3 regions of the Streptomyces sp. QH1-20 genome follow, and region 3 is predicted to be linked to each of the others. Evidence: riboswitches for the same ligand, from Rfam matches in the RefSeq annotation. Region 3 holds a riboswitch; each other region holds the start of a gene.
The links. Region 3 has a riboswitch for thiamine pyrophosphate ahead of thiO (glycine oxidase ThiO). Riboswitches for the same ligand answer to the same signal wherever they lie in the genome.
Positions count from the first base shown of each region.

Region 1: another riboswitch for thiamine pyrophosphate. It lies ahead of AB8O64_RS26125 (thiamine ABC transporter substrate binding subunit); the one in region 3 lies ahead of thiO (glycine oxidase ThiO).
Region 2: another riboswitch for thiamine pyrophosphate. It lies ahead of thiC (phosphomethylpyrimidine synthase ThiC); the one in region 3 lies ahead of thiO (glycine oxidase ThiO).

Region 1 covers NZ_CP166299.1:5,724,950-5,731,169, reverse strand. Annotated here, with positions in the region: gene AB8O64_RS26130 (ABC transporter permease) at 1-1,366, opposite strand, end outside; gene AB8O64_RS26125 (thiamine ABC transporter substrate binding subunit) at 1,438-2,520, opposite strand; TPP riboswitch at 2,516-2,621, opposite strand; gene rlmN (23S rRNA (adenine(2503)-C(2))-methyltransferase RlmN) at 2,660-3,766, opposite strand; gene AB8O64_RS26115 (phosphatidate cytidylyltransferase) at 3,865-4,947, opposite strand; gene frr (ribosome recycling factor) at 4,947-5,504, opposite strand; gene pyrH (UMP kinase) at 5,674-6,220, opposite strand, start outside.
Region 2 covers NZ_CP166299.1:4,114,932-4,121,151, reverse strand. Annotated here, with positions in the region: gene AB8O64_RS18485 (hypothetical protein) at 70-972, shown strand; gene AB8O64_RS18480 (ester cyclase) at 1,170-1,604, opposite strand; gene thiC (phosphomethylpyrimidine synthase ThiC) at 1,744-3,501, opposite strand; TPP riboswitch at 3,495-3,631, opposite strand; gene AB8O64_RS18470 (YibE/F family protein) at 3,685-5,022, shown strand; gene AB8O64_RS18465 (SsgA family sporulation/cell division regulator) at 5,204-5,650, opposite strand.
Region 3 covers NZ_CP166299.1:2,235,494-2,241,713, forward strand. Annotated here, with positions in the region: gene thiE (thiamine phosphate synthase) at 1-298, opposite strand, end outside; gene AB8O64_RS09950 (Rv2175c family DNA-binding protein) at 399-764, opposite strand; gene AB8O64_RS09955 (NAD(P)/FAD-dependent oxidoreductase) at 867-2,036, opposite strand; TPP riboswitch at 2,266-2,378, shown strand; gene thiO (glycine oxidase ThiO) at 2,375-3,574, shown strand; gene thiS (sulfur carrier protein ThiS) at 3,571-3,810, shown strand; gene AB8O64_RS09970 (thiazole synthase) at 3,818-4,612, shown strand; gene pknB (Stk1 family PASTA domain-containing Ser/Thr kinase) at 4,879-6,220, shown strand, end outside.

The DNA of each region.
Region 1 (6,220 bases), 3.5 Mb from region 3:
CCAGTGGCAGGTCCACTTCGCGCCACGCGCGCAGCGGGGACGCCCCGAGCACCGCGGCGGCCTCGCGCAGCCGCGCGTCCACCGCGCGCAGCACGGGCAGCATGATCCGGACGACGAAGGGCACGCCCACCAGGGCCTGTGCCAGGGGGACCAGGATCCAGGACGAGCGCAGATCCAGCGGCGGCTCGTCCAGGGTGATCAGGAAGCCGAAACCGACGGTCACCGCGGAGGTGCCCAGCGGCAGCATGAGCAGCGCGTCGAAGCCGCGTACGAGCCGTCCCGCCCGCCGGGTCAGCGCGGCGGCGGCGAGCCCGCCCACGACGACGGCGATGCCGGTGGCGGCCAGCGCGTAGGCCAGGGAGTTCCCGATGGCTTCCAGAGGGGCGACGACGAAGGTGCCGCCGTTGTCCTCCGCGGAGGCCAGGGCGCGGTAGAAGGCCAGACCGTATCCGTCGGGCCCGTCGAAGGAGCGCAGGACGAGCACGACGAGCGGCACCAGGATCAGCAGCGCCACCACGGCCAGCACGGACGCCAGGAGCGCCCATTGGGCGGCTCCCCGCGGGCGGCGGGAGGTGTGGGCGGCGTCGACCAGCTTCAGCGCCGATTCCCGCCGCCGTACCGTCCAGGCGTGCACCCCCAGCAGCACGGCCACGGCCACGAACTGAACGAGGGTGAGCACAGCGGCCGTCGGCAGGTCGAGCAGCCGCGCGGTCTGCTGGTAGATCTCCACTTCCAGGGTGGCGTAACGGGGGCCGCCGAGGATCTGGACGACGCCGAAGGAGGTGAAGGTGAAGAGGAAGACCATGAGGGCGGCGGCGGCCACGGAGGGCGCGAGCGCGGGCAGCGTCACCCGGCGCCAGGCGGCGAGGCGCCCTGCGCCCAGCACCCGGGCCGCCTCCTCCTGACGGGGGTCGAGCTGGGCCCAGAGGCCGCCGACGGTCCGGACGACGACGGCGTAGTTGAAGAACACATGGGCCAGGAGGATCGCCCAGACCGTGGTGTCCAGGCGCATCCCCCACAGCTCGTCCAGCAGCCCGCCGCGTCCGAGCAGCGCCAGGAAGGCCGAGCCGACCACGACGGTCGGCAGGACGAAGGGGACGGTGACCACCGCCCGCAGCAGCTGTTTGCCGGGGAAGTCGAAACGGGCGAAGACATAGGCGCCGGGGAGGGCGAGGGCGAGGGTCAGGGCCGTGGAGGCGAGGGCCTGCCAGGTGGTGAACCACAGGACGTGGCCGATCCGCTCGTCGCCGAGCACTTCCCCGACCCGGGCGAACTGCCATCGTCCGCCGTCCTTGAGCCCCCGGGCCACGATGGCGGAGACCGGGTAGGCGAAGAACAGCGCGAAGAAGGCGACCGGCAGGGTCATCAGCCCGAGCCGGACCGCCGTCTGCCGGGAGGGCCTCTTCGGTCGCTTCGGGACGTGTCGCTTGGGTGCGTCTACTTCAGGACGAGCGAGGACCATGCCTTGACCCACTGGTCGCGGTTCTTGGCGATCTTCTCCGGGGCGAGGGTCGCGGGATCGGTGATCTTGGCACCGAACCTGGTGAATTCCTCGGGCAGCGCGGCGTCCTGGTTCGCCGGGTTGACGAACATCTGGAGCGGCAGGTCCTCCTGGAACTTCTTGCCCAGCAGGAAGTCGATCAGAGCCTGGCCGCCCTTGGTGTTCTTCGCGCCCTTCAGCAGCCCGGCGAACTCGGTCTGCCGGAAGCAGGTGCCCGTCGCGACGCCGGTCGGCCCCTCCTTGGGCAGCGGCTTCGCACCGAGCACCTCGGCGGGCGGGCTGGAGGCGTAGGAGACGACGAGCGGCTTGTCGCCCTTGGCCTTCTTGCCCGCGGCGGAACCGGAGAAGCGGTCGTTGTACGCCTGCTCCCAGCCGTCCACGACCTCGACGCCGTTGGCCTTGAGCTTCTTCCAGTAGTCCTGCCAGCCGGCGTCGCCGTACTTGGCGATGGTGCCCAGCTGGAAGGCGAGACCGGGGGACGAGGTCGCCGCGTTCTCGGTGACCAGGAGGTTCTTGTACTCCGGCTTGATCAGGTCGTCGAAGGACGCCGGCGGGCTGAGCTTGTGGTCGGCGAAGTACGCGCGGTCGTAGTTCACGCAGATGTCGCCGAAGTCGATGGGCGTGACCCGGTGCTCGGCGGCGTCGGCCTGGAGCTCCTTGGGGACCCGGTCCAGGCCCTTGGCCTCGTACGGGGTGAACAGGTCGTTGTCGAGCGCCCGCGACAGGAGGGTGTTGTCGACGCCGAAGAAGACGTCGCCCTGCGGGTGCTTCTTGGAGAGGATGGCCTGGTTGACGGCCGTCCCGGCGTCCCCGCTCTTGAGCACCTTCACCTTGTACCCGGTGGCCTGCGTGAACTCCTTGAGCACCGCGTCCGACGCGGCGAAGGAGTCGTGCGAGACGAGCGTGACGGTCTTCGAGTCGGAGGCGGAGTCGTCCGAGCCGCCGCAGGCGGCCAGCACGGGGACGCCGAGCGCGGCGACGACGGCCGCGCCGACGGCACGCCGGAAGGTGGTGTTCATGAGTGGGTTGACTCCCTACGCCGGTATGACCCGGATCAGGTCCGAGGGTCTGCGGCCTGTGCCGCACTCTCAGCGCTCTGCGCGCTCCCCTGTCGGATGTTCTTTTGTGCGAATTCTTCGCCTGGGCGAGTGGACAGTATCAGCGCTCGGCGGCGGCGAGCTGACCGCACGCTCCGTCGATCTCCTGGCCGCGCGTGTCACGCACGGTGACGGGCACGCCGTGCGCGGCAATCGCCTGGACGAACGCCCGCTCGTCCTCCGGGCGGGACGCGGTCCACTTCGACCCCGGGGTGGGGTTGAGCGGGATGAGGTTGACGTGCACGCGCTTGCCCTTGAGGAGCCGGCCGAGCAGATCACCACGCCAGGCCTGGTCGTTGATGTCGCGGATCAGGGCGTACTCGATGGAGATCCGGCGGCCGGACTTCTCCGCGTACTCCCAGGCGGCGTCGAGGACCTCGCGGACCTTCCAGCGGGTGTTGACCGGCACGAGGGTGTCGCGCAGCTCGTCGTCCGGCGCGTGCAGGGAGACCGCGAGACGGCACTTGAAGCCCTCGTCGGCGAAGCGCAGCATCGCGGGCACCAGGCCGACGGTGGAGACGGTGATACCGCGCTGCGAGAGCCCGAGGCCGTCCGGCTCGGGGTCGGTGAGACGGCGGATCGCGCCGACGACGCGCTTGTAGTTGGCGAGCGGCTCGCCCATGCCCATGAAGACGATGTTGGACAGCCGCGCCGGGCCGCCGGGCACCTCGCCGTCGCGCAGGGCGCGCATGCCGTCGACGATCTGGTGCACGATCTCGGCGGTCGACAGATTGCGGTCCAGCCCGGCCTGGCCGGTGGCGCAGAACGGGCAGTTCATGCCGCAGCCGGCCTGGGAGCTGATGCACATGGTGACCCGGTCGGGGTACCGCATGAGCACGGACTCGACCAGGGTGCCGTCGTGCAGCCGCCACAGGGTCTTGCGGGTGGTGTCGCTGTCGCACGAGATGTGCCTGACGACGCTCATCAGCTCGGGCAGCAGCTCGGCCGCGAGCTTCTCGCGGGCCGCCGCCGGGATGTCCGTCCATGCCGCCGGGTCGTGCGCGTACCGGGCGAAATAGTGCTGGGACAGCTGCTTCGCACGGAACGGCTTCTCGCCGATCTCGGCGACGGCCTCGCGGCGCTCGGCGGGGGTGAGGTCGGCAAGGTGCCGCGGGGGCTTCTTGGCCCCGCGCGGCGCGACGAAAGTGAGTTCTCCAGGTGCAGGCATGGTCCTACCAGTGTCGCAGACATACGGAGAGGGGCCCGCCGCCCTGTGGACGACGAGCCCCTCACCGAAGAAACCGCAGGTAGAACCCCTGTCGCGGCTCAGGTGCTACCGACGAAGACGACCAGCAGCAGCCACACCACCGGAGCGGTCGGCAGCAGCGAGTCCAGCCGGTCCATGATCCCGCCGTGGCCCGGCAGCAGGGCGCCCATGTCCTTGATGCCCAGGTCCCGCTTGATCATCGACTCGCCGAGATCGCCCAGCGTGGCACTGACCGCGACCGCGAGGCCCAGCAGCAGACCCTGCCACCACGCTCCGCCGTCGATCAGGAAGTGCGTGCACAGCGCGCCCGCCACCATGGCGAACGCCACCGCGCCGAGCAGCCCCTCGCGGGTCTTGCCGGGGCTGATGCGCGGCGCGAGCTTCTTCTTGCCGAACCGCCAGCCCACCGCATAGGCGCCGGTGTCGCTGACCACCGTGAGCACCAGGAAGGTCAGCACCCGCCAGGCGCCGTCGTCCGCGGCCAGCATCAGCGCCACGAAGGTGGCGAGGAACGGCACGTAGAAGGCCGCGAAGATGCCCGCCGTGACATCACGGAGATAGTCCTCGGGCGGCTCCGTCATGCGCCACACGAGCACCGCGAGCGCGGTGAAGGCCATGGCCACCCACGCGCCCTCGGCGCCGTTCACGAAGCCGGCGACGACCATGGCGGCGCCACCGACCGCGAGCGGCACCAGAGGTGCCCGGATGGCCTTCTTCTCGGCCAGCCTGGAGGTCAGCTCCCACAGCCCGACGACCACGGCCACCACGATGACGCCGAGGAAGACGGGCTTGTAGATGAACAGGGAGGCGAGGATGACGGCGCCGAGGCCGATACCCACCCCTATCGCTGCCCGCAGATCACGCCCGGCGCTTTTCTTCGCCGCGTTCGCCGTCTGGGGGGCAGCAGGCTCCTGCGGCCGGATGTCGGGCTCCTGTTCATCGCGGAACAGGGGGCCGCCGAAGTCAGCGGCCCCCTGATCACGGTCGTCCTGGTCTCCGCCTGCGTCGGGCACGATGGGCATGGGGCGAGTCTGCGCCGCATAGGCCGCCTCGTGCACAGGACCCGCCGGTACGGCGGGTCCCTGGTCGGTGGACCCCCAAGAGCCGACGCGCGGCGGGGCCCCCCAGGATGCGTCGTTCATCAGACCTCGAGGAGCTCGGATTCCTTGTGCTTGAGCAGCTCGTCCACCTGAGCGACGTACTTCTGGGTGGTGTCGTCGAGCTCCTTCTCCGCGCGGCGCACCTCGTCCTCGCCGGACTCCTTGTCCTTGACGAGCTTGTCGAGGAGCTCCTTGGCCTTGCGGCGGATGGAGCGGATCGAGATCTTGGAGTCCTCGGCCTTGGTCTTGGCGACCTTGACGAACTCCTTGCGGCGCTCCTGCGTCAGCTCCGGGAAGGTCACCCGGATGATGTTGCCGTCGTTGCTGGGGTTGACGCCCAGGTCGGAGTCGCGGATGGCCTGCTCGATGTTGCGCAGCGCGCTCTTGTCGAACGGGGTCACCACGGCCATGCGCGGCTCGGGAACCGAGAACGACGCCAGCTGGTTGATGGGCGTCAGCGCACCGTAGTAGTCCGCCACGATCTTGTTGAACATCGCCGGGTGCGCACGCCCGGTGCGGATCGCCGCGAAGTCCTCCTTGGCGACCACGACGGCCTTCTCCATCTTCTCCTCGGCCTCGAGGAGGATCTCTTCGATCACCACTTGCTCCTGGTGTTATCAGTAAGCAGAGCCTCGCCCCTGCGCGCGTCTTCTCCTGCACGGTGTCCGACCGGCAGGCAGTTGTCCATCCCCGTGCCGAGGTCTTCCCGCGGCCCGGAGTTGCCGCCCGGACCGGCACCTGGCCGGTACGGGCGGTTGTGCGAGCCCGTCAGGCCCGCGTGCTCTGGTCGCTCACCAGCGTGCCGATCTTCTCACCCTTGACCGCACGCCCGATGTTGCCCTCGGCGAGCAGCTCGAAGACGAGGATCGGCAGCTTGTTGTCCATGCACAGGGTGATGGCGGTGGCGTCGGCGACCTTGAGGCCGCGGGAGAGGACCTCGCCGTATTCGAGGGCGTCGAACTTCACCGCGTCGGGGTTCTTCTTCGGGTCGGAGTCGTAGACCCCGTCGACACCGTTCTTGCCCATCAGGATCGCCTCGGCGTGAATCTCCAGGGCGCGCTGGGCGGCGGTGGTGTCGGTGGAGAAGTAGGGCATGCCCATGCCGGCGCCGAAGATCACGACGCGGCCCTTCTCCAGGTGGCGCACGGCGCGCAGCGGGATGAACGGCTCGGCGACCTGGCCCATGGTGATGCCGGTCTGCACCCGCGTCTCGATGCCTTCCTTGACCAGGAAGTCCTGGAGGGCGAGGCAGTTCATGACCGTGCCGAGCATGCCCATGTAGTCCGAGCGGGCCCGGTCCATGCCGCGCTGCTGC
Region 2 (6,220 bases), 1.9 Mb from region 3:
TCTCCTCCGTTTCCGCCCACAGCCGGTGCAAGCCGGCAACGAGGCCCTACGGAGCATCGGGGGATGCACATGAACAGCGCTCCGCACCTGCTGGCCGAGGACCGCCCGGAATTCGAGCGCGTCCTCGACCAAGCGTTGCGTACCGCAGACCATGACCCGGAACTGGCCGCCGCGATAGGACAGCGGCTCGACGCAGAACAGCTCCGCACGATGGCGCGGAGCGCCATGGCCGCGATCGCGGCCTGTGCGGCGACCGAATACCAGAGCTTTCTGAAGGCGCGCGAAGAACTGCGCGCGCCCTCCAATGCCGCCCAGCCCCAGCCGGTCGGTACCGTCCCGCGCGGCGCCGACGGCGGCGGTGGCGGGGTCGCGCACCTCACCGTCGTCGGCGAGGTGTCCGAGGCGGCGGGTGCGGGCGCCGGCGCGGTGCTCGCCGTGCTCGCCCCGGTCCTCGCCGGGATCGCGGCGCTGCTCTTCCTCCTCGTCGGCTATGTCCTGCGCACGGTCGCGTCGAACGAGGCCGTGGCGGACCCGATGGTCACCGTCGGCTGGTGGTTCGCCGGCCTCACCGTCGCCGGGGTGTTCGTCGCCATGGCCGCCATGCTCGTCACCGCCCTGCGCAACGGCTCGGGCCTGGCGCAGGACGCGCGCGGCCTCCGGCTGAGCGAGGACGCCGAGCGGGCGCGCGACGCCTGGCGGCAGGCGTTGCTGGAGCGCGGCATACTGCCGTTCCTGCGCGAGTCCCTCGCCAACGCCCCGCTGGCACCACCCACGCCGCCCGCCCCGTCGCCCGCTACGCCGACGCCCCCGCCCCGGGCCCGCGACCCCCACAGCCGTACGCCGAACCTCGGCTACTCCCGTCCCGGCTTCTCCAGCCCGGACGACGAGTCCTCGCCCAGCCCCCGCCCGGGCTACTCCCGCCCCGACTTCACCAGCCCCGATTACGGCGGCCCGGACCACCGGCCGGACTGACCGGGGCCCTCCGGGGTTTTTCCTCCCCCCACCCACGGGAGGGGGCGGGTCGGAGCGGGCCTGTTGTTCGGGCGTAAAGCGAAGCAGCCCGGACAACAGGCCCGCGGAGGCCCGACACCGCACCTGAGCAGCCCCGCGCAGTGGACACCGCCCCGCGCAGCGGGAAACGGCGCCACGCCAGCGGCAGCGGACACCGCTCAGGACGGCACGTCGGGCAGCAGCCCCAGCTGGCCGAGGAAGTCCATCTGGTCGAAGTAGAGCCGGTAGCTGACGATCCGGCCGTCCTTCACCGTGGCACAGTCACAGCCCCGGATCCGGATCTCCCTCCCCGTCGCCGGCAGGCTCTCTCCCGAGGGCAGCACCAGCGGGCCGGTGTTCTTGCCCCGGAAGAACCCCTCGTCGATCGCGGTGTCCCCCGCCTCGTACTTGGTCAGCGAGTCGAACGTGGCCTCCGGCACCGCTTCCGTCATCTGACGCCAGTACGCGGTGATGTTCTCCCGCCCCCGGATCTCCCCCTGGTCCGGCGTGACGGCGACGGCATCCTCCGCGTAGCAGTCCGCGACGACCTCGAGGTCCACGGCCGTGGTCACTGCCTCGGTGAGCCGGTCCATGGTTTCGCGCGCCTGTCCCATGATCCACCTCCTGGTCCCGTACGGGCCCTCTCCGATTTTCCCATAGGTGGAGCAAACGGGATCTATCGAACGAAGGGCGCGGGACGAGGGAGGGCCACCGCACAGCGCGCAGCAGCTCTCCCCCACCCAGGTGGCGTGGTCAGTCGGCCAGCGGCAGATAGACCCTGTTGCCGCTCGCCGCGAACTCCTTGGACTTCTCCGCCATACCGGCCTCCGGGTCGACGGCCAGGTCCCCGCCGTGCTCCCGCCGGATGTCCTGCGAGATCTTCATCGAGCAGAACTTGGGCCCGCACATGGAACAGAAGTGCGCGGTCTTCGCCGGCTCCGCCGGAAGCGTCTCGTCATGGAAGGCGCGGGCGGTGTCCGGGTCGAGGGCCAGGTTGAACTGGTCCTCCCAGCGGAATTCGAAGCGCGCGTCGGACAGCGCGTCATCCCATTCCTGCGCGCCCGGGTGCCCCTTGGCGAGGTCCGCCGCATGCGCGGCGATCTTGTACGTGATGACGCCGGTCTTCACGTCGTCGCGGTCCGGCAGGCCCAGGTGCTCCTTCGGCGTGACGTAGCAGAGCATCGCCGTGCCCCACCACGCGATCATCGCCGCGCCGATACCCGAGGTGATATGGTCGTACGCGGGCGCGACATCGGTCGTCAGCGGGCCGAGCGTGTAGAACGGCGCCTCCTCGCAGATCTCCTGCTGGAGGTCGATGTTCTCCTTGATCTTGTGCATCGGGACGTGCCCGGGGCCCTCGATCATCGTCTGCACGTTGTGCCGCTTGGCGATCGTGTTCAGCTCGCCGAGCGTCTTCAGCTCCGCGAACTGCGCCTCGTCGTTGGCGTCCGCGATCGAGCCGGGGCGCAGCCCGTCGCCGAGGGAGTACGTCACGTCGTAGGAGGCGAGGATCTCGCAGAGCTCCTCGAAGTTCTCGTACAGGAACGACTCCTTGTGGTGCGCCAGGCACCACGCGGCCATGATCGAACCACCGCGCGAGACGATGCCGGTCTTGCGGCGGGCGGTCAGGGGGACGTAGCGCAGCAGCACGCCCGCGTGGACGGTCATGTAGTCCACGCCCTGCTCGGCCTGCTCGATGACCGTGTCCTTGTAGATCTCCCAGGTCAGTTCCTCGGCCTTGCCGTCGACCTTCTCCAGCGCCTGGTAGAGCGGCACGGTGCCGATCGGCACGGGGGAGTTGCGCAGCACCCACTCGCGCGTGGTGTGGATGTTGCGGCCGGTGGACAGGTCCATGACCGTGTCGGCGCCCCAGCGGGTCGCCCAGGTCATCTTCTCGACCTCCTCCTCGATGGAGGAGGTGACGGCGGAGTTGCCGATGTTGGCGTTGACCTTCACCAGGAACTTCTTGCCGATGATCATCGGCTCGATCTCCGGGTGGTTCACATTGGCCGGAAGCACGGCCCGGCCCGCCGCGATCTCCTCGCGGACGGTCTCGGGAGAAACGTTCTCCCGCAGCGCCACGTACTCCATCTCCTCGGTGATCTCACCGCGGCGGGCGTACGCGAGCTGGGTCACGGCGGCGCCCGAGCGGCCCCGGCGGGGCAGCCGGGGGCGGCCGGGGAAGACCGCGTCGAGGTTCTTCAGACCCCCGCGCGGCGAGGTGTGCTTGAGCCCGTCGTCCTCCGGACGCATCGGGCGGCCCGCGTACTCCTCGGTGTCGCCACGGCCGACGATCCAGTTCTCCCGCAGCGGCAGGAGACCGCGCCGGACATCGGTCTCGACGGCCGGATCGGTGTACGGGCCGGACGTGTCGTACAGCCGTACGTCCTGGCCGTTGGTGAGGTGGACCCGCCTGACCGGGACCCGAAGGTCCGGCCGCGAGCCGGTCACGTAGTCCTTGTGCCAGCCGATCCGGCCGGTTTCGGACGTGCGTGCATCCTGCGAGGTCATGAGACCAGACTCCCTACGCCGGCATTACCCGGTAACAGGTTCGGCGGTCGGCGCAGCGGCTTCCGTACGACGTGCATACGGAGGTCAGCGCCCTCTCAGCCCGGTGCTCCGAGCTCCCGCGATTGCAAAGGTGGCACCACGCTAGCGCTTCCCCCGTCCGGAGGACCAGTGGGGCTTGCGATGATGCGTGGCGTGACCAGCTCAGACCGCAGTTCCCAGTCCCACTCGCATTCCCACGCGCACAGCCACGGCCCGGCCGCCCCCGTCTCCGCCCATCTGCGGAAGGTGATCGCGGCGGTGCTGATCCCCTTCGCCGTCGCGGTGGTGGCCGGTCTGATCGTGCTCTGGCCCGGTGGCGCGCCCTCGCACAAGCCCTCCGGGCTTGGTCTCGACCAGCAGACCCGGGCGGGCCGGGTCGTCAAGATCGAGGAGGTTGATTGCGCCAAGGTGGGCGCCCTGCCGCAGCAGCAGCAAAAGCCCGGCCAGGGCGGTTCCGGTGCGCCGGCGCCCCCGCCGGGATCCTGCGAGACCGCGACCATCGAGGTCGCCGAGGGCCCGGACAAGGGCAAGACCTTCACCGAGATCGTGCGGCCGGACTCCTCACGCCGCTACTCCGTCGGCCAGAAGGTGGTGCTCGCCCACGCGCCGAAGGCCCCGGAGAATCTGCGGTATTCGGTCACGGACGTGGACCGGACGATGCCGATGGTCATCCTCGCCGCGCTGTTCGCACTCGCGGTCGTGGTCGTCGGACGACTGCGCGGTCTCTTCGCGCTGATCGCCCTGGTCATCAGCTTCGGCGTGCTGACGATGTTCATCCTCCCGGCGATCCTCCAGGGCTCGAACCCGCTGTTGGTCGCCGTGGTCGGCGGCAGCGCGATCATGCTCATCGCGCTCTACATGTGCCACGGCCTCTCCGCCCGGACGTCCGTGGCGGTGCTGGGGACACTGACGTCGCTGGTGGTCATCGGACTGCTCGGCTCCCTGTTCATGGACTGGGCGCATCTGACGGGCAACACGGACGACCAGACGGCTCTGGTGCACGGCCTCTATCCGCAGATCGAGATCCAGGGTCTGCTGCTGGCGGGGATCATCATCGGTTCGCTGGGTGTGCTCGACGACGTGACGGTGACGCAGACCTCGGCGGTGTGGGAGCTGAAGGAAGCCGACCCGAGCGCGAGTTGGCGCAAACTGTATGGATCCGCCATGCGGATCGGCCGGGACCACATCGCTTCGGTGGTCAATACGCTGGTGCTGGCGTACGCGGGTGCGTCGCTGCCGCTGCTGCTGTTGTTCACGATCGCGGACGCCGGAGTGGGGGCCGTCGCGACCAGCGAGCTCGTCGCGGAGGAGATCGTACGGACGCTGGTGGGCAGCATCGGGCTGGTGGCCTCGGTCCCGGTGACGACGGCCTTGGCGGCACTTGTCGTCAGCGCCGACCGTCAGTCGGGGAAGGGCAAGGCCAAGGGGAAGCCCGGGGCGCGCACCGGGGGCAAGGGCGGCAGGCGCCGCCGCGCGAAGTGACGGGACGGGGCTGGGCGGAGCCAGGACGGGACGAGGACGGGGCGGATCCCTGCCACCGGGCCTGTCCCGGCGACCGAGCCGACCTCGATGGGCCCGGCGACCCCGATGGGCTGGCCTGCCCCGGTTCCTGACGGTCCCGATCTCCTGACGGGTCCGCCGGGAGGGCAGCCGGCCGGGGGCTCTAACCGGCGTTCTGCCCCTCGGGATTACCCGCCAGGATGCTGTCGAGGGCGGCGGCCAGCTCGTAGTCGAAGTCCGCGACGGAGCGCTCCTCACCGAGCGGGGCGATGCGGTCGGTCCGGTCGAGGAAGGCCACCAGGGCGGCGGCCCCGGCCCGGAACAGCGCGCCTTCGCCGCCCACTTGCAGCCGGATGAAGACGTCGGACAGGTGCTCGGCGGAGGCGGGGGAGATGTGCACATCGCCTTCGCCGGATGGCTGGCTCAGCCCGTCGAGCAGCAACTCCCGTGCGAACGCCCAGGTCACAGGCGCGTCGCCGGGAAGGTGGAAGGTGAACTTCACCGCGTAGGGGTCGCTGCTGTCGTAATCCAGCGCCACCGGGATCCGGAAGGACAGCTCCTCGGAAACGAGGAACGTCATGATCACTTCCGCCTGAACTGTTTCGCGCATCGCCCAATGTCCCGTCTATGTCGGTTTTGGCCGGGATTGGATCCCCATGAACCTATTGGCGCCATAGTCTGACAACAACGCCTACCAGACCACAAGGAGTGATTTTTCAGATACTGATAGAGATCGTGAGTGAGCATACGAGCTTCCTGACTCTGGAGCGTAGCGACTCGACTACGGGGTGGAGTCGATCCCGGAGATTCCACAGTTGAGAAATCGCCAGAGTCGCCGGATCCATTGACGCCGAACCGGGACGGGTCCGGGTAGTCGACAAAGGCGGCGGCAAGCGCGTGACGAGGGCGTATTCCCTTGCCCCGCGCTCCGGTTGACATCACAGCGGGGTGGGTCCGCGGCGGAGCAGAGGGTACTTCTCACGCACACTGTGCCGCATGGAGGGATATACCGGGAAGAGGGAGGGATGATCCCGCTAGTCCGCTTCGTCGAGTTGACTCCGTGTGACGGATGGGTCGCGTCGGGCGGAAGACCCGAGGCGGCGCGCGGCAGATGGGCGTAAGCCAGAAAACGGAAAAACCCGCCTCGCGAGTTAATCGCGCGGCGGGATTGCCGTGGTGT
Region 3 (6,220 bases):
GTACCGGCAGATCGCCCTGGCCGAGGTGGAGGACGTCGGAGCGGATGGCGTGCGCGACATCGGCGCGGTCGTTCACCGCGAGGAGCCTGCCGTGGCGGCGGGCCGCCTCGGCGAAGACGGCGAGGTGCTCCAGCTCCTCCCCCGCCTCCATGCCCTTGTCGCGCAGCTGGATGATGTCGACGCCTCCGTCACCGAGCACGGCGTCCAGGAACTCCGGCAGGTCGCCCTGGCGCTTACGGGCGTCGGTGCACAGATACAGCCGGGCGTCGGCGAGCCGCTCGCGTGCGGTGACGGACATTCGGTGGGTCCCCCCGGGTCGGCGGCGTACGGGCACGGGAGGCTCCCGTGCCCGTACGCCGGACGGTTTTCACTTCGCGTCTACGGCGCCTCGTGGCGTGTCAGACGGCGAGCGCCTGGGCGCGGCGCTTCACCTCCGTGCCACGATTCTCGCGCAGCGCCTGCGCGGGGGTCCCGGGCAGGGTCGGGTCCGGGGTGAACAGCCACTCCAGCATTTCCTCGTCGCTGAAGCCGTCGTCCCGCAGCAGCGTCAGGGTCCCGGCCAGGCCCTTGACGACCTTGCCCTCGCCGACGAAGTCGGCGGGCACCTGGAGCACTCGGTTCTCGCCACGGCGCACGGCGATCAGCTGGCCTTCCTTGACCAGCTGCCGGACGCGCGTCACCTCGACATCGAGAATTTCGGCGATGTCGGGGAGGTTGAGCCAGGCGGGGACGAGAGCATCGATCTTTGCGTCAATCTCGGTCACGGGACAAGCCTGCCATCTAGGACTGACAGTCGGTAGCCGGGTTGACCCGAGCCGGGCCCGGACAAGCCTGTCCGGCGATTCGCCGGACAGGCGAACGGCATGTCACAGAGCGGCGGACTTCAGCGGCACGGACGCGTCCGCGGCCTTCGCCCGGTCGATGGCCGCGCCGCGCTCGATGAGCTTGCGCCCCTGGGCCAGGTCGCGGGGCCGGCCCACGGCCAGCAGGGCCACCAGGACGCCCGCGCGCAGCCAGCACACCGTCCAGGCGGCGCCGGTGGGGTCACCGCGCCACAGGAGCTCGTCGGCGGCCGCGTGGTGGCCCGCGTACTGCACGAAGCGGCCGAACTGCTCGGACCAGAAGTAGGGCACCGGGTCGTAGACCGGGCTCTCGGCCGGGCCGTGGACGATGTTCGCGGCGACGGTCCGGGGGCCCTGGAGGGCGTTGTCCCAGTGGTGCACGAGCAGCCGCTCGCCGTAGCGCGCGGAGGGGAAGGACGCGCAGTCGCCTACGGCGTAGACGTCGGGCAGGGACGTGCGCAGCCGGTCGTCGGTGACGACGGAGTGGTCCGCCGCGAGTGCGATGCCGGAACCGGCCAGCCAGCCGGTCGCGGGCCGCGCGCCGATGCCGACGACCACCGCGTCCGCCGCGAGCCGGGTGCCGTCGGCCAGCAGCACCGCGCCCGGTTCCACGGCGGCCACGCGCGCGCCGGTCAGCAGCCGGGCTCCGCTGTCGGCGTACCAGCGGGACATGTGGACGGCGACCTCGGGCGGCATGGCGCCCGCCAGCGGCAGCTCGGCGGCCTCCACGACCGTCACCCGGCAGCCCGCCTCGCGCGCGGCGGTCGCGAACTCCGCGCCGATCCAGCCCGCGCCGACGGCCACCACGTCGTGCTGCCGGGCCAGCACCGGGCGCAGCCGCTCGGCGTCGTCGAGGGTGCGCAGCAGATGCACGCCGGGCATGTCCTCGCTGCCGGGCAGGGCGAGCGGCTCGGCGCCGGTCGCGATGACCAGCACGTCGTACGGCACGGTCCCGGCCCCGGTCTCCAGCAGGTGCTCGTCGGCGCGCAGGCCGGTGACCTCCCGGCCGAGTTCCAGCTCTATGCCGAGCGACTCGAAGTCCACCTCGAAGGCCGACCCCTCCGCCTTGCCGAGCAGGACGGCCTTGGAGAGCGGCGGCCGGTCGTAGGGCTGGTGGGGCTCGGCGCCCAGGACGGAGATCGCGCCGCGCCAGCCCTGCTCGCGCAGGGCGACGGCGGTCTGTACCCCGGCCATCCCGGCGCCGACGATGACGACCCGCTGCTCGGTGGAGGTCTTCGCTGCTTTCCCGTGCTCGCTCACCCGATCACTGTAGGGCTGCGGCCGGGCCGTACCGGAGCACCGGGTACGGAGACCTCTGACACAGCGTCACCGGGTTTGGCCGTCGGGGGCCGCGGAACGGTACGACGCTCCCCCGTCCGGCCGCCCTTCCGGTCCTTTCGCGGCGCGTACTAGGGTGGCCGTGCAAAGCACTCGCGGGAGCCCGGACGACCGGGCTGAGAGGGAGGCTGGACGGCCTCCGACCGTACGAACCTGATCCGGGTCATGCCGGCGAAGGGAGGAGCTGGACGCCCATGCACGCGTCTTCCACCATGCCTTTGAGTCGGGGCACGCCGTCGGACACCGTCTGCGACGTGCTCGTCGTCGGCGGCGGTGTCATCGGTCTCGTCACGGCGTGGCGCGCGGCGCAGCGCGGTCTGCGCACGGTCGTCGCGGACCCCGCGCCCGGCGGCGGCGCGGCCCTGGTCGCGGCGGGCATGCTCGCCGCCGTGACGGAGCTGCACCACGGCGAGCAGCGGCTGCTCGCCCTGAATCTGGCCTCCGCGCGGCGCTATCCGGCGTTCACGGCCGAGCTGGAGGAAGCGAGCGGCCAGGACACCGGCTACCGCGCCTGTGGCACGCTCGCCGTCGCCCTCGACGCCGACGACCGTGCCCATCTGCGTGAGCTGCACGCCCTCCAGCAGCGGTCCGGCCTGGACTCGCAGTGGCTGACGGGGCGCGAGTGCCGTCGGCTGGAGCCGATGCTCGCGCCGGGCGTGAGCGGTGGTCTGCGGGTGGACGGCGACCACCAGACCGATCCCCGGCGGCTCGCGAAGGCCCTGCTCACCGCCTGTGAGCGGGCGGGGGTGCGCTTCCACCGCGCGGAAGCGGTCCGCCTCGACGTCACGGCGGAGCGCGCCACCGGGGCTCATCTGGCCGACGGCACCCGGGTCGCCGCCGGGGCGACGGTGCTCGCCGCGGGGAGCCACAGCGGCCGTCTCGCGGGGATCCCCGAGCACGTCCTGCCCCCGGTCCGCCCGGTCAAGGGCCAGATCCTGCGGCTGCGGGTGCCCGGCCCGTACGCGCCCTTCCTCTCCCGGACCGTCCGGGCGGTCGTCCGCGGCTGCCCCGTCTATCTGGTGCCGCGCGAGAACGGCGAGCTGGTCGTCGGCGCCACGACGGAAGAGCTCGGCTGGGACACCACCGTGACCGCCGGCGGGGTGTACGAGCTGCTGCGCGACGCCCACGAGCTGGTGCCCGGCATCACCGAGCTGCCCCTGGTCGAGACCCGCGCCGGGCTGCGCCCCGGCTCCCCCGACAACGCGCCCCTGCTCGGCCCGACCGAGCTGCCCGGCCTCCTCACGGCCACCGGCCACCACCGCAACGGCATCCTGCTCACCCCGCTCACCGGCGAGGTGATGGCCGAGGTGCTGACCACCGGCCGGCTGCCCGAGACGGCCCTTCCCTTCTCCCCCCGACGCTTCTCGAACGCGCTCCAGGAGCTGCCCGCATGAACCCCACCGACCCCACCGACAGCCCCGCGGCCAACGTCGGCATCCACGTCAACGGCGAGCGCCGCGAGGTCCCCCGGGGGCTGACCCTCGACGGCCTCGTGGCCGCCCTGACCACCGCGCACGCGGGCGTGGCCGCCGCCGTCAACGAGACCGTCGTCCCCCGCGGCCAGTGGCCCGCCACGACGCTCGGCGACGGCGACCGCGTCGAGGTCCTCACCGCCGTGCAGGGGGGCTGATCCCCCCATGGCAGACGATCTGCTCACCATCGCGGGCACCGCGTTCTCCTCCCGGCTGATCATGGGAACGGGCGGGGCGCCCAGCCTCGACGTCCTCGAACGCGCGCTGCTCGCCTCCGGCACCGAGCTGACCACGGTCGCCATGCGCCGGCTGGACGCCGGTGTGCGGGGCTCGGTGCTCTCCGTCCTGGAGAAGCACGGCATCCGTGTGCTGCCGAACACGGCGGGCTGCTTCACCGCCGGCGAGGCGGTCCTCACCGCCCGGCTGGCCCGTGAGGCGCTCGGCACGGACTGGGTCAAGCTCGAAGTGATCGCCGACGAGCGCACCCTGCTGCCCGACCCGATCGAGCTGCTGGACGCCGCCGAGATCCTGGTGGACGAGGGCTTCACCGTCCTGCCGTACACCAACGACGACCCGGTCCTCGCCCGCAAGCTGGAGGACGTCGGCTGCGCCGCGATCATGCCCCTGGGCTCGCCCATCGGTTCCGGCCTCGGCATCCGCAACCCGCACAACTTCCAGCTGATCACCGAGCGCGCCAAGGTCCCGGTGATCCTCGACGCGGGCGCGGGCACAGCGTCCGACGCGGCGCTCGCGATGGAGCTGGGGTGCGCGGCGGTGATGCTCGCCTCGGCCGTGACCCGCGCCCAGGAGCCGGTCCTGATGGCGGAGGCCATGCGCCACGCAGTGCACGCGGGCCGCCTGGCCCACCGGGCGGGCCGCATCCCCCGCCGCCACTTCGCCGAGGCGTCTTCTCCTGCGGAGGGCTTGGCGGATTTCGACCCGGAGCGGCCGGCGTTCTGACGGGGCTCCGCCCCCCGGCCACCGACGGCGGGAGGCGCCGGGACGCGCAGGGGGGTTGGCGGGGCGTAAAGCGAGGCAGCCCCGCAACCCGGTAGCGGCCGGTGTGCCGCGCCGGAGCACCCCCGCCCCCGGGAGCAGCCCGGAATCGGGCAGCAACCCGATTTCGCAGGGGCAGCAGCCTGCCCAATGTCACTGTTCGGCTGCGGATGCCCGCCGCAGGCGCACCGCGTTCGACCTGCTCGTCGTGGCTCGTAGACTCGTGTGCCGTGGATACGACCCTGGGGGACCCGCTCGTCGGGCACGTGCTCGACAGCCGCTACCGCGTCGAGGCGCGGATCGCCGTCGGTGGCATGGCCACGGTCTACCGGGCCGTCGACACCCGGCTCGACCGTGTGCTCGCGCTGAAGGTGATGCATCCCGGCCTCGCCGCCGACGAGGCGTTCGTGGAGCGCTTCATCCGTGAGGCCAAGTCCGTGGCACGGCTCGACCACCCCAATGTGGTGGGCGTCTTCGACCAGGGCACCGACGGCGCCTATGTCTATCTGGCGATGGAGTACGTGGCCGGCTGCACACTGCGCGACGTGCTGCGCGAGCGCAAGGCGCTCCAGCCGCGTGCCGCGCTCGACATCGCGGAGCCCGTGCTGGCCGCGCTCGGCGCCGCGCATCTGGCCGGGCTGGTGCACCGGGACATGAAGCCGGAGAACGTGCTGATCGGCGACGACGGCCGGGTCAAGGTCGCCGACTTCGGGCTCGTGCGGGCCGTCGACACCAACACCACGACCGACAGCGGCTCCGTGCTGGGCACCGTGTCGTATCTCGCGCCCGAGCAGCTGGAGCACGGCACCGCGGACACCCGCGCGGACGTCTACGCCTGTGGCGTCGTCCTCTACGAGATGCTCACCGGTGCCAAGCCGCACACCGGCAGCACCCCCGCGCAGGTCCTCTACCGGCACCTCCACGAGGACGTGCCGCCGCCGTCGGCGGCCGTCCCGGGGCTGGCGGCCGAGCTGGACGCCCTCGTGGCCGCCGCGACCGCGCGCGACCCGGGGCTGCGGCCGGCCGACGCGATCGCGCTGCTGGGGCTGGTCCGCGGGGTGCGCGAGAGCCTGACCGACGAGCAGCTGGACGTGGTGCCGCCGCAGGCCGCGGACGGGGGCCGCGCCGCGGAGCCGGGCCCGGACCACGTCGGTTCCGAGGACCGTACGAGCGTGATCCCGCGGACCGCCGCGGCGCCGCCCGCGCCCGCCCCGGACGATCAGCTCAACCACACCACGCGGCTGGAGCACGTGCCCGCGCCGCCGCCCCCGCCGGTGCCCCCGGGCGACGTGCCGCGCCCGGGCCGGCCGCGGCCCCGGTGGGGGCTGATCGCCGCGCTCGCCGCCGTGCTGCTGGTGCTGGCGGGCTCGGGCGTCTGGTACATCAACTCCGGCCAGTTCACGAAGGTCCCGGCCGTCCTGGACATGACGCGGGAGAAAGCCGAGCAGGAGCTGCGCGCGGCCGGTCTCGGGGTGAAGGTCAAGGAGGAGGTCAGCGACACGATCGAGCGCGGTCATGTCATCTCCACCGACCCCGGGCCGGGCGGGCGCATCCGCAACACCGGCAAGGTGA